DNA from 2 places in the Kitasatospora sp. NBC_00070 genome. Region 2 is predicted to be linked to the other one. Evidence: riboswitches for the same ligand, from Rfam matches in the RefSeq annotation. Region 2 holds a riboswitch; the other holds the start of a gene.
The links. A riboswitch is a leader RNA that binds a small molecule or an ion and turns the genes downstream of it on or off. The one in region 2 is predicted to bind cobalamin.
Positions count from the first base shown of each region.

Region 1: another riboswitch for cobalamin. It lies ahead of metE (5-methyltetrahydropteroyltriglutamate--homocysteine S-methyltransferase); the one in region 2 lies ahead of OHV05_RS33360 (FecCD family ABC transporter permease).

Region 1 covers NZ_CP108247.1:1,286,907-1,290,980, forward strand. The annotation lists gene OHV05_RS06095 (peptidase) at 1-1,033, shown strand, start outside; gene OHV05_RS06100 (flagellar hook-length control protein FliK) at 1,052-1,495, shown strand; cobalamin riboswitch at 1,665-1,815, shown strand; gene metE (5-methyltetrahydropteroyltriglutamate--homocysteine S-methyltransferase) at 1,974-4,074, shown strand, end outside.
Region 2 covers NZ_CP108247.1:7,365,043-7,369,116, reverse strand. The annotation lists gene OHV05_RS33370 (ABC transporter substrate-binding protein) at 1-958, opposite strand, end outside; gene OHV05_RS33365 (ABC transporter ATP-binding protein) at 989-1,759, opposite strand; gene OHV05_RS33360 (FecCD family ABC transporter permease) at 1,785-2,864, opposite strand; cobalamin riboswitch at 2,990-3,111, opposite strand; gene OHV05_RS33355 (SDR family oxidoreductase) at 3,229-4,074, shown strand, end outside.

The DNA.
Region 1 (4,074 bases), 6.1 Mb from region 2:
GCTGGGTCTGCTCGCGATATCCGCGCTGGCCCTCGCCGCCGTCCTGCCGACGGCCGCCGCCGCCCAGGCCACCCCGGCGTCCGCCACCACCGTCCGCCCCGACGCCGCCGGGGCCGGCTGGCTCGCCCGCCAGTTGGTGAACGGCGACCACTTCGAGTCGGTCTTCGACGGCACCGCCTACCCCGACCAGGGCCTGACCGTCGACGCCGTGCTGGCCTTCGCCGCCTCCCGCAGCTCCGACCGGGCAGCCGCCCGCGCCACCGCCTGGCTGGCCCGGCCCGCGAACGTCGCCGGCTACCTCGGCGACGGCACCACCGAGGCGTACGCCGGTGCCACCGCCAAGCTGCTGCTGGCGGCCGAGGTGCGCGGCGAGGACCCGGGCAGCTTCGGCGGCGTCGACCTCCCGGCCCGGCTCCGGGGCCTCCAGGCACCGTCCGGCCGGTTCTCGGACCGCTCCCAGTGGGGCGACTACAGCAACAACTTCGGCCAGTCCCTCGCCGTGATCGCGCTCAAGCGCACCCCGGGCGGCGCCCCGGCCGCGGCGGTCGACTTCCTGGCCGGCACCCAGTGCGCCGACGGCGGCTTCCCGGTCTTCTTCGACCGGCCCACCTGCACCGGCGACCCGGACTCCACCGCCCTCGCCGTCCAGGCCCTGGCCGCCACCGGTCGCACCGCCAAGGCCGACGCCGGGCTGGGCTGGCTGACCGCCCATCAGAACACCGACGGTGGCTTCGCGGCCGCCGGAGCGACCGTCTCCAACGCCAACAGCACCGGCCTGGCCACCCAGGCCCTGCTCTCGAACGGCCGCCTGGTCGCCGGCCTGAAGGGCTGGAGCAGCCTGGTCAAGCTCCAGCAGGGCTGCTCCACCACCCCGGCCAACCGGGGCGCGGTGGCGTACGACACCACCGGCTTCACCCCCGCCACCGCCACCCGGGCCACCGCGCAGGCCGTCCTCGGCCTGGCCGGCACCCCGCTGACCACCCTCTCCGCCCACGGCGCCCGCCCGGACGCGCCCACGCTCGCCTGCCGCTGATCCGAAGGAGTACAACCGATGCTCACCAGAAGAACGTTCGGCACCACCGCACTGGCCGCCGGCCTGCTGGCCGCCTCCGTGGTCACCGCCGTCCCCGCCCAGGCGGCCGCCTGCACCGGGACCTCCGGTGTCACCGTAGTGGTCGACTTCACCGCCGTCGGCGGCGGTATCCAGACCGGCTGCGCGCCGGGCGACCCGGCCACCGGCCTGGCCGCGCTGACCGGAGCGGGCTTCAGCTACGCGTTCCACCCGCGCTTCCCCGGCTTCGTCTGCAAGATCAACACCCTGCCCACGGTCTGCACCAACCCCACCGGCTCCGCCTACTGGTCGTACTGGCACGCCCAGCACGGCACCCCGTGGGTCTACAGCAGCCTCGGCGGCGCCTCCTACAACCCGGCCCCCGGCGACGTCGAGGGCTGGGCCTTCGGCGCCGGCACCCAGCCGGGCATCACCGCGCCCTGACGCCCCGTCCGACGCCAGCGCCCCGGCCCTCCGTGGCGGCGGCCGGGGCGCCGGCGGGCCCGGACCGGACCTCCATCCGCCATTCGGACAACGGCGTCCGGAACCGCTCCGGTGGGCCTAGGCTGGGCCTTGCAGTCGGTTCGCCCTGCCAGCCAGGCAGGCGCGTCGCAAGAGGGAACCCGGTGGGAATCCGGGACTGCCCCGCAGCGGTGAGTGGGAACGACCGCCGTCACATGCACTGGGCCCCGTCGGGGTCCGGGAAGCGACGGCCAGTAGGTGTCGGCCTTCCGAGGTCGGCGTGCCCGCGAGTCCGAAGACCTGCCACTGCCCGCGTGCACCCCGCACGCGGTGATCTCGGTGACCTCGTGGGCGGGTCGGCGGAGCGGGCGGGCACATCATGGTGCCGCGTCCGCGCGGCCGTACCTGCACGTCCTCGTGCTCTCCCGGGATCGCAGCGCGACTCGCGAAGGAGAGTTCCGTGACCACGCGTTCCACCGCTCCGCAGGCCACCGTGTACGGCTACCCGAGGCAGGGCCCGAACCGGGAACTGAAGAAGGCGGTCGAGGGCTACTGGGCCGGCCGCGTCGACGCCGACGCCCTGCACGCCACCGCCGCCGGCCTGCGCCGCAACACCTGGCGGCGACTCACCGAGGCCGGTGTCACCGAAGTACCCACCGGGGACTTCTCGTTGTACGACCACATGCTCGACGCGACCGTCGCGGTCGGCGCCATCCCGCCCCGCCACCGGGCCGCCGTGGACGCCGACCCGCTGGCCGGCTACTTCGCCATGGCCCGTGGCACCCAGGACGTCGCGCCGCTGGAGATGACCAAGTGGTTCGACACCAACTACCACTACCTGGTCCCCGAGTTGGGCCCGGACACGGTCTTCGCGGCGAACCCCGCCAAGGCGGTCGCCGAGCTGCGCGAGGCCGTCGTGCTCGGGCACCGCGCGCGACCGGTGCTGGTCGGGCCGCTCACCTACCTGCTGCTCGCCAAGCCGGCCCCGGGCGTGGCCGCGGACTTCCAGCCGATCACCCTGCTCGACCGGCTGCTGCCGGTCTACGCCGAACTGCTGGCCGAGCTGTGGACCGCCGGGGCCGACTGGGTCCAGCTGGACGAACCCGCGCTGGTGCAGGACCGCACCCCCGCCGAACTGGGCGCCGCCGCCCGGGTCTACCGCGAGCTGGGCGCCCTGACGGAGCGTCCGAAGCTGCTGGTGGCCAGCTACTTCGACCGGGCCGGTGAAGCGCTCAAGGTGCTGGCCAAGTCCCCGGTCGAGGGCGTCGGCCTGGACTTCACCGGCCCGGCCGCCGCCAACCTGGCCGAACTCGCCGCCGTCGGCGGCCTGCCCGGCAAGCGGCTGATCGCCGGCGTGGTGGACGGCCGCAACGTCTGGATCAACGACCTGGAGCAGTCCCTCGGCACGCTGGCCACCCTGCTCGGGCTGGCCGACCGGGTCGACGTCGCCCCGTCCTGCTCGCTGCTGCACGTCCCGCTGGACAGCGACCGGGAGCGCGACCTGGACCCGCAGATCTCCCGCTGGCTGGCCTTCGCCGAGCAGAAGACCGCCGAGGTCACCCTGCTCGCCCGGGGCCTGCGCGAGGGCACCGACACCATCGCGGCCGACCTGGCCGCCAACCGTGCCGACCTGGCCTCCCGGGCCGGTTCCGCGGTCACCCGTGACCCGGCGGTCCGGGCCCGGGTCGCGGCGACCACCGCCGAGGACGGCCGCCGCCCGCAGCCGTACGCCGAGCGGACCGTCGCCCAACGGGCCCGGCTCCGCCTGCCGTTGCTGCCGACCACCACGATCGGCTCGTTCCCGCAGACCACCGAGCTGCGCACGGCCCGGGCCGACCTGCGGGCCGGCCGGCTCGACCAGGCCGGCTACCGGGACCGGATGGAATCCGAGGTCCGGGAGGTGATCGCCTACCAGGAGAAGGCGGGCCTGGACGTCCTGGTGCACGGTGAGCCCGAACGCAACGACATGGTGCAGTACTTCGCCGAGCAGCTGACCGGCTACCTGGCCACCCGGCACGGCTGGGTGCAGTCCTACGGCACCCGGTACGTCCGGCCGCCGGTGCTGGCGGGTGACATCTCCCGGCCCGCCCCGATGACCGTCGACTGGTTCCGCTACGCCCAGGAACTGACCGACCGTCCGGTGAAGGGCATGCTCACCGGTCCTGTCACCATGCTGGCCTGGTCGTTCGTCCGCGACGACCAGCCGCTCGGCGACACCGCCCGCCAGGTGGCGCTCGCCCTGCGCGACGAGGTCACCGACCTGGAGGCGGCCGGCGCGGCCGTGATCCAGGTGGACGAGCCCGCCCTGCGGGAGACCCTGCCGCTGCGCACGGCCGACCGTCCGGCGTACCTGGCCTGGGCCACCGAGGCGTTCCGGCTCTCCACCTCCGGGGTCCGGGCGGACACCCAGATCCACACCCACATGTGCTACGCGGAGTTCGGCGCGATCATGACCGCGATCGACGAACTCGACGCCGACGTCATCTCGTTGGAGGCGGCCCGCTCGCACATGGAGGTCGCCCACGAGCTGGCCGAGGCGGGCTACCCGCGCGAGGTCGGCC
Region 2 (4,074 bases):
TCTCCACCAGGTCGACGTAGTCCAGCACGAAGATCCGGTCGTTCCGGACGGCCGAGACGTTGGCCAGCGGCGGGTACGACCTGAGGAACTGCCGCTTGGCGTCCGCGCCGGTCTCCCCGTAGTTGTTGATCACGATCACCTCGGGGTCCCTGGCCACCACGCTCTCCCACCCGACCGTGGTCCAGGAGTCGCCCAGGTCACCCATCACGTTCCGCCCGCCGGCCTTGCCGATGATCTGCTCGGGCGCCGCGAACCGGCCGGCGGTGAACGGCTTGTCCTGGCCGCTGTCGTACAGGAAGACACTCGGCCGCCGGGCGGGCGCCCCGGCCTCGACCCCGGCCACCTCCGCCTGGAACTCCGCGGTCAGCTGCCGGGCCTTCGGCTCGACGTCGAAGATCTTCCCGAGGTTGGCCAGGTCCGCGTAGAGCGCGTCCAGCGGCGGCATCACCCCGCGCGCCTTCTCCTTGCCGTTCCGGCAGGACTCGGTGAGGGTGTAGGCGCCGACCCCGAGCTTGCCCAGGCCCTCGGGGGTGAGCCCGGTGGTGTCGTTCCAGCCGTAGTTCCAGCCCGCGAAGACCAGGTCGGCCTTGGCGTCCAGCACCAGTTCCTTGGTGATCTCCTTCTTGGACAGCCACTTGGTGCGGTCGTACTCCGCCGCCCAGGGCACCTTCGCCAGGTCGCCCTTCTCGTCCGGCATCACGTAGCCCGCCATCCGGTCGGCCAGTCCGAGCGACAGCATCAGCTCGGTGATACCGATGTCGTTCGTCACCACCCGGGCCGGCTTGTGGTGGTACGTCAGCGGGGTGCCGCAGTTGTCGACGGTGACGGGGTAGTGCGGCGAACCCGCGCTCTCCGCCGAAGGGGTGACCTCGGCGCCGCAGGCGGTCAGGCCCAGGGCGAGCACGGCGGTGGCGGCCAGGGCGCGGCGGGGATGGGTGAGCAAGGTGTCCGTCCTCATCAGGGTGCGGTCGATCAGGGGTGCGGTGGATCAGGGGCGCAGTCGGTCGAAGAGCAGTTGGACGGCGCCGGTCACCGGGTGCCGCACCGGGTGGGCCCGGACCCCGAACACCTCGGCGAGCAGGTCGGGCGAGAGCACCTCCCCGGGCGGTCCCGAGGCGACGATCCGGCCGGCCGCGATCACGTACAGCAGGTCGCAGTGCGCCGCCGCGAGGTTGAGGTCGTGCAGCGCCGTCAGCACGGTCAGGCCGCTGGAGCGGACCAGCGAGAGCACCTCCAACTGGTGCGCGATGTCCAGGTGGTTGGTGGGTTCGTCCAGCACCAGCACCGCCGGCTGCTGGACCAGCGCCCGGGCGATCAGCACCCGCTGCTTCTCCCCGCCCGAGAGGCTCAGGAAGCCCCGCCCGGCCAGGTGCTCCGCCCCGACCTCGGCCAACGCCCGCGCGCAGCCCGCCGCCTCGTCCGGGCCGGGTGCGCCGAAGCCGCGCCGGTGCGGCAGCCGTCCCATCCCGACCACCTCGGCGACCGTGAAGTCGAACTCGGCCACCGTCTCCTGCGGCAGCGCGCCGACCCGGAGCGCGCCCTCCCGGGGCGTCAGGCCGTGCAGGTCGTCGCCGTCCAGCCGGACGGTGCCGGCCGCCGGGCGCAGCGCCCGGTAGACGCAGCGCAGCAGGGTGGACTTCCCGCTGCCGTTCGGCCCGACCAGGCCGAGCACCTGCCCGCTGGCGGCCCGTACGGTGACCTCGTGCACCAGCCTGGTCCCGGCCAGCTCGACCGAGACCTCCTCGATGTCGACGCGCATCAGCGTCCCCTCCCCCGGGCGGCCATCAGCGGCCGCCGAAGCTGTAGCCGCGCCGCCGCATCAGCAGCAGGAAGCACGGCACCCCGAGCACGGCGGTGACCACCCCGACCGGCAGTTCGGCGGGCGCCAGCAGCAGCCGGGAGACGATGTCCACCCAGACCAGCAGCACCGCGCCGAGCAGCGGAGCCACCGTCAGCACCCGCCGGTGGTCGGCCCCGACCAGCATCCGGGCCAGGTGCGGGACCATCAGCCCGACGAAGCCGATCGCCCCGCTGACCGCGACCACCGTGCCGGTGACGGCGGCGGTGACCACGAACAGCGCCCGGCGCAGCCGGGCGGCGTCCACGCCGAGCGCGGCGGCGGTCTCGTCGCCCATCGCCAGCGCGTCCAACTGCCCGGCGGAGTACCGCAGGTAGCCGAACCCGGCCAGCACGGTGCCGGCGGCGATCGGGACGGCGGCCCAGGTGGCGCCGCCCAGGCTGCCGAGCAACCACATCATCGCCGTCCGGGCCGCCTCGCCGCGTTCGGCGGAGAACACCATCAGCGAGGTGACGGCGGAGAACCCGTACGCGAGCGCGGTGCCGGTGAGCACCAGGCGCAGCGGGGTGAGGCCCTCGGCGGTCCTGGCCACCGCGTAGACCAGCACCATGGCGGCCAGCGCGGAGGCGAACGCGGAGGCGGAGAGCGCCCAGACGCCGAGCGAGGCGAACGCGCCGAGCAGCAGGACGGCGTTGGCGCCGACGGCCGCACCGGAGGAGATCCCGAGCACGAACGGGTCGGCGAGCGCGTTGCGCACCATGGCCTGGACGGCGACGCCGGTCACCGACAGCCCGGCCCCGACCACGGCGGCCAGCACCGTCCTGGGCAGCCGGATCTCCCACACGATGGTGTAGCCGGCCAGCTGGTCGGCGCTGATCCGACCACCCGTCAGACCGGCCCGCAGGTACTCCACCACCGCTCCCCAGCTGATCCCGGACGAGCCCAGCGCGACGCCGCAGACCAGCGAGACCAGCAGGGCGACGGTCAGCCCGGCGGCCAGCACCGGGGTCCGGGCGGGCGGGTGGGCGGCGGCCTTCGGCGTCGGTGCGGCTACGGCGGTGCTCACGGCTGCCTTCGGTCGGGCCGCGGGCGTACGGGACGACGCGCCGGGGCCGCCCGGTCGGCGCGGACCTGAAGGTCCGCGCGGGCGTGCCGTGCCGCATCCCCTCGCAGTCCGCGGCGAGTTGTCGGGAGGTCAGCGCCGCCGAGGGCGATCGGGCTCACGGACCCTCAGGGGCCCGTCCACCGTTGCGGGTCAGCGCCGGACTTCCACCGGACTTTCCCCTCGGGACGCTCTCGCAGCATAACAACACCGTCCGTCCCGGTAAGGGGTCAACGGCTGTGGTGCCCGGCACACCCGCGCGCTTCCGCCGACCCGGTCGGGCGGGCGCGTAGCGTGGCACCACCTGGAGCGAAAGGGCGTCGGCACCGTGACGACAGCACTCGACGGCAAGGTCGCGCTGGTCGCGGGGGCGACCCGGGGCGCGGGCCGGGGCATCGCCGTCGAGCTCGGCGCCGCCGGAGCCACCGTCTACGTGACCGGGCGCAGCACCCGGGGGCGGCGCTCCGAGTACGACCGCCCCGAGACGATCGAGGAGACCGCCGAACTGGTCACGGCGGCCGGCGGCCGGGGCATCGCGGTGGTGACGGACCATCTGGTCCCCGCGCAGGTCGCGGCCCTGGTGCAGCGGATCGACGGCGAACAGGGCCGGCTCGACCTACTGGTGAACGACATCTGGGGCGGCGAACGGCTCTTCGAGTGGAACAGCCCGGTCTGGGAGCACGACCTCGACAACGGCCTGCGCCTGCTCCGGCTCGCGGTGGAGACCCACGCGATCACCAGCCACCACGCGCTGCCGCTGCTGCTGCGCACGCCGGGCGGTCTGGTGGTGGAGATGACCGACGGCACGGAGGAGTACAACCGCACCCGCTACCGGGTCTCCTTCTTCTACGACCTGGCCAAGTCCGCCGTCCTGCGGATGGCCTTCTCACTCGGCCACGAGCTGGGCCCGCGCGGCGCCACCGCCGTCGCGCTCACCCCCGGCTGGCTCCGCTCGGAGCTGATGCTCGACACCTTCGGGGTCACCGAGCAGAACTGGCGGGACGCGATCGCCCGGGTCCCGCACTTCGGCATCTCCGAGACCCCTTCGTACGTCGGCCGCGCCGTGGTGGCCCTGGCCGCCGACCCCGACGTGGCGCGCTGGAACGGGCAGTCCCTGTCCAGCGGCGCACTCGCCCGGGTCTACGGCTTCACCGACCTGGACGGCAGCCGGCCC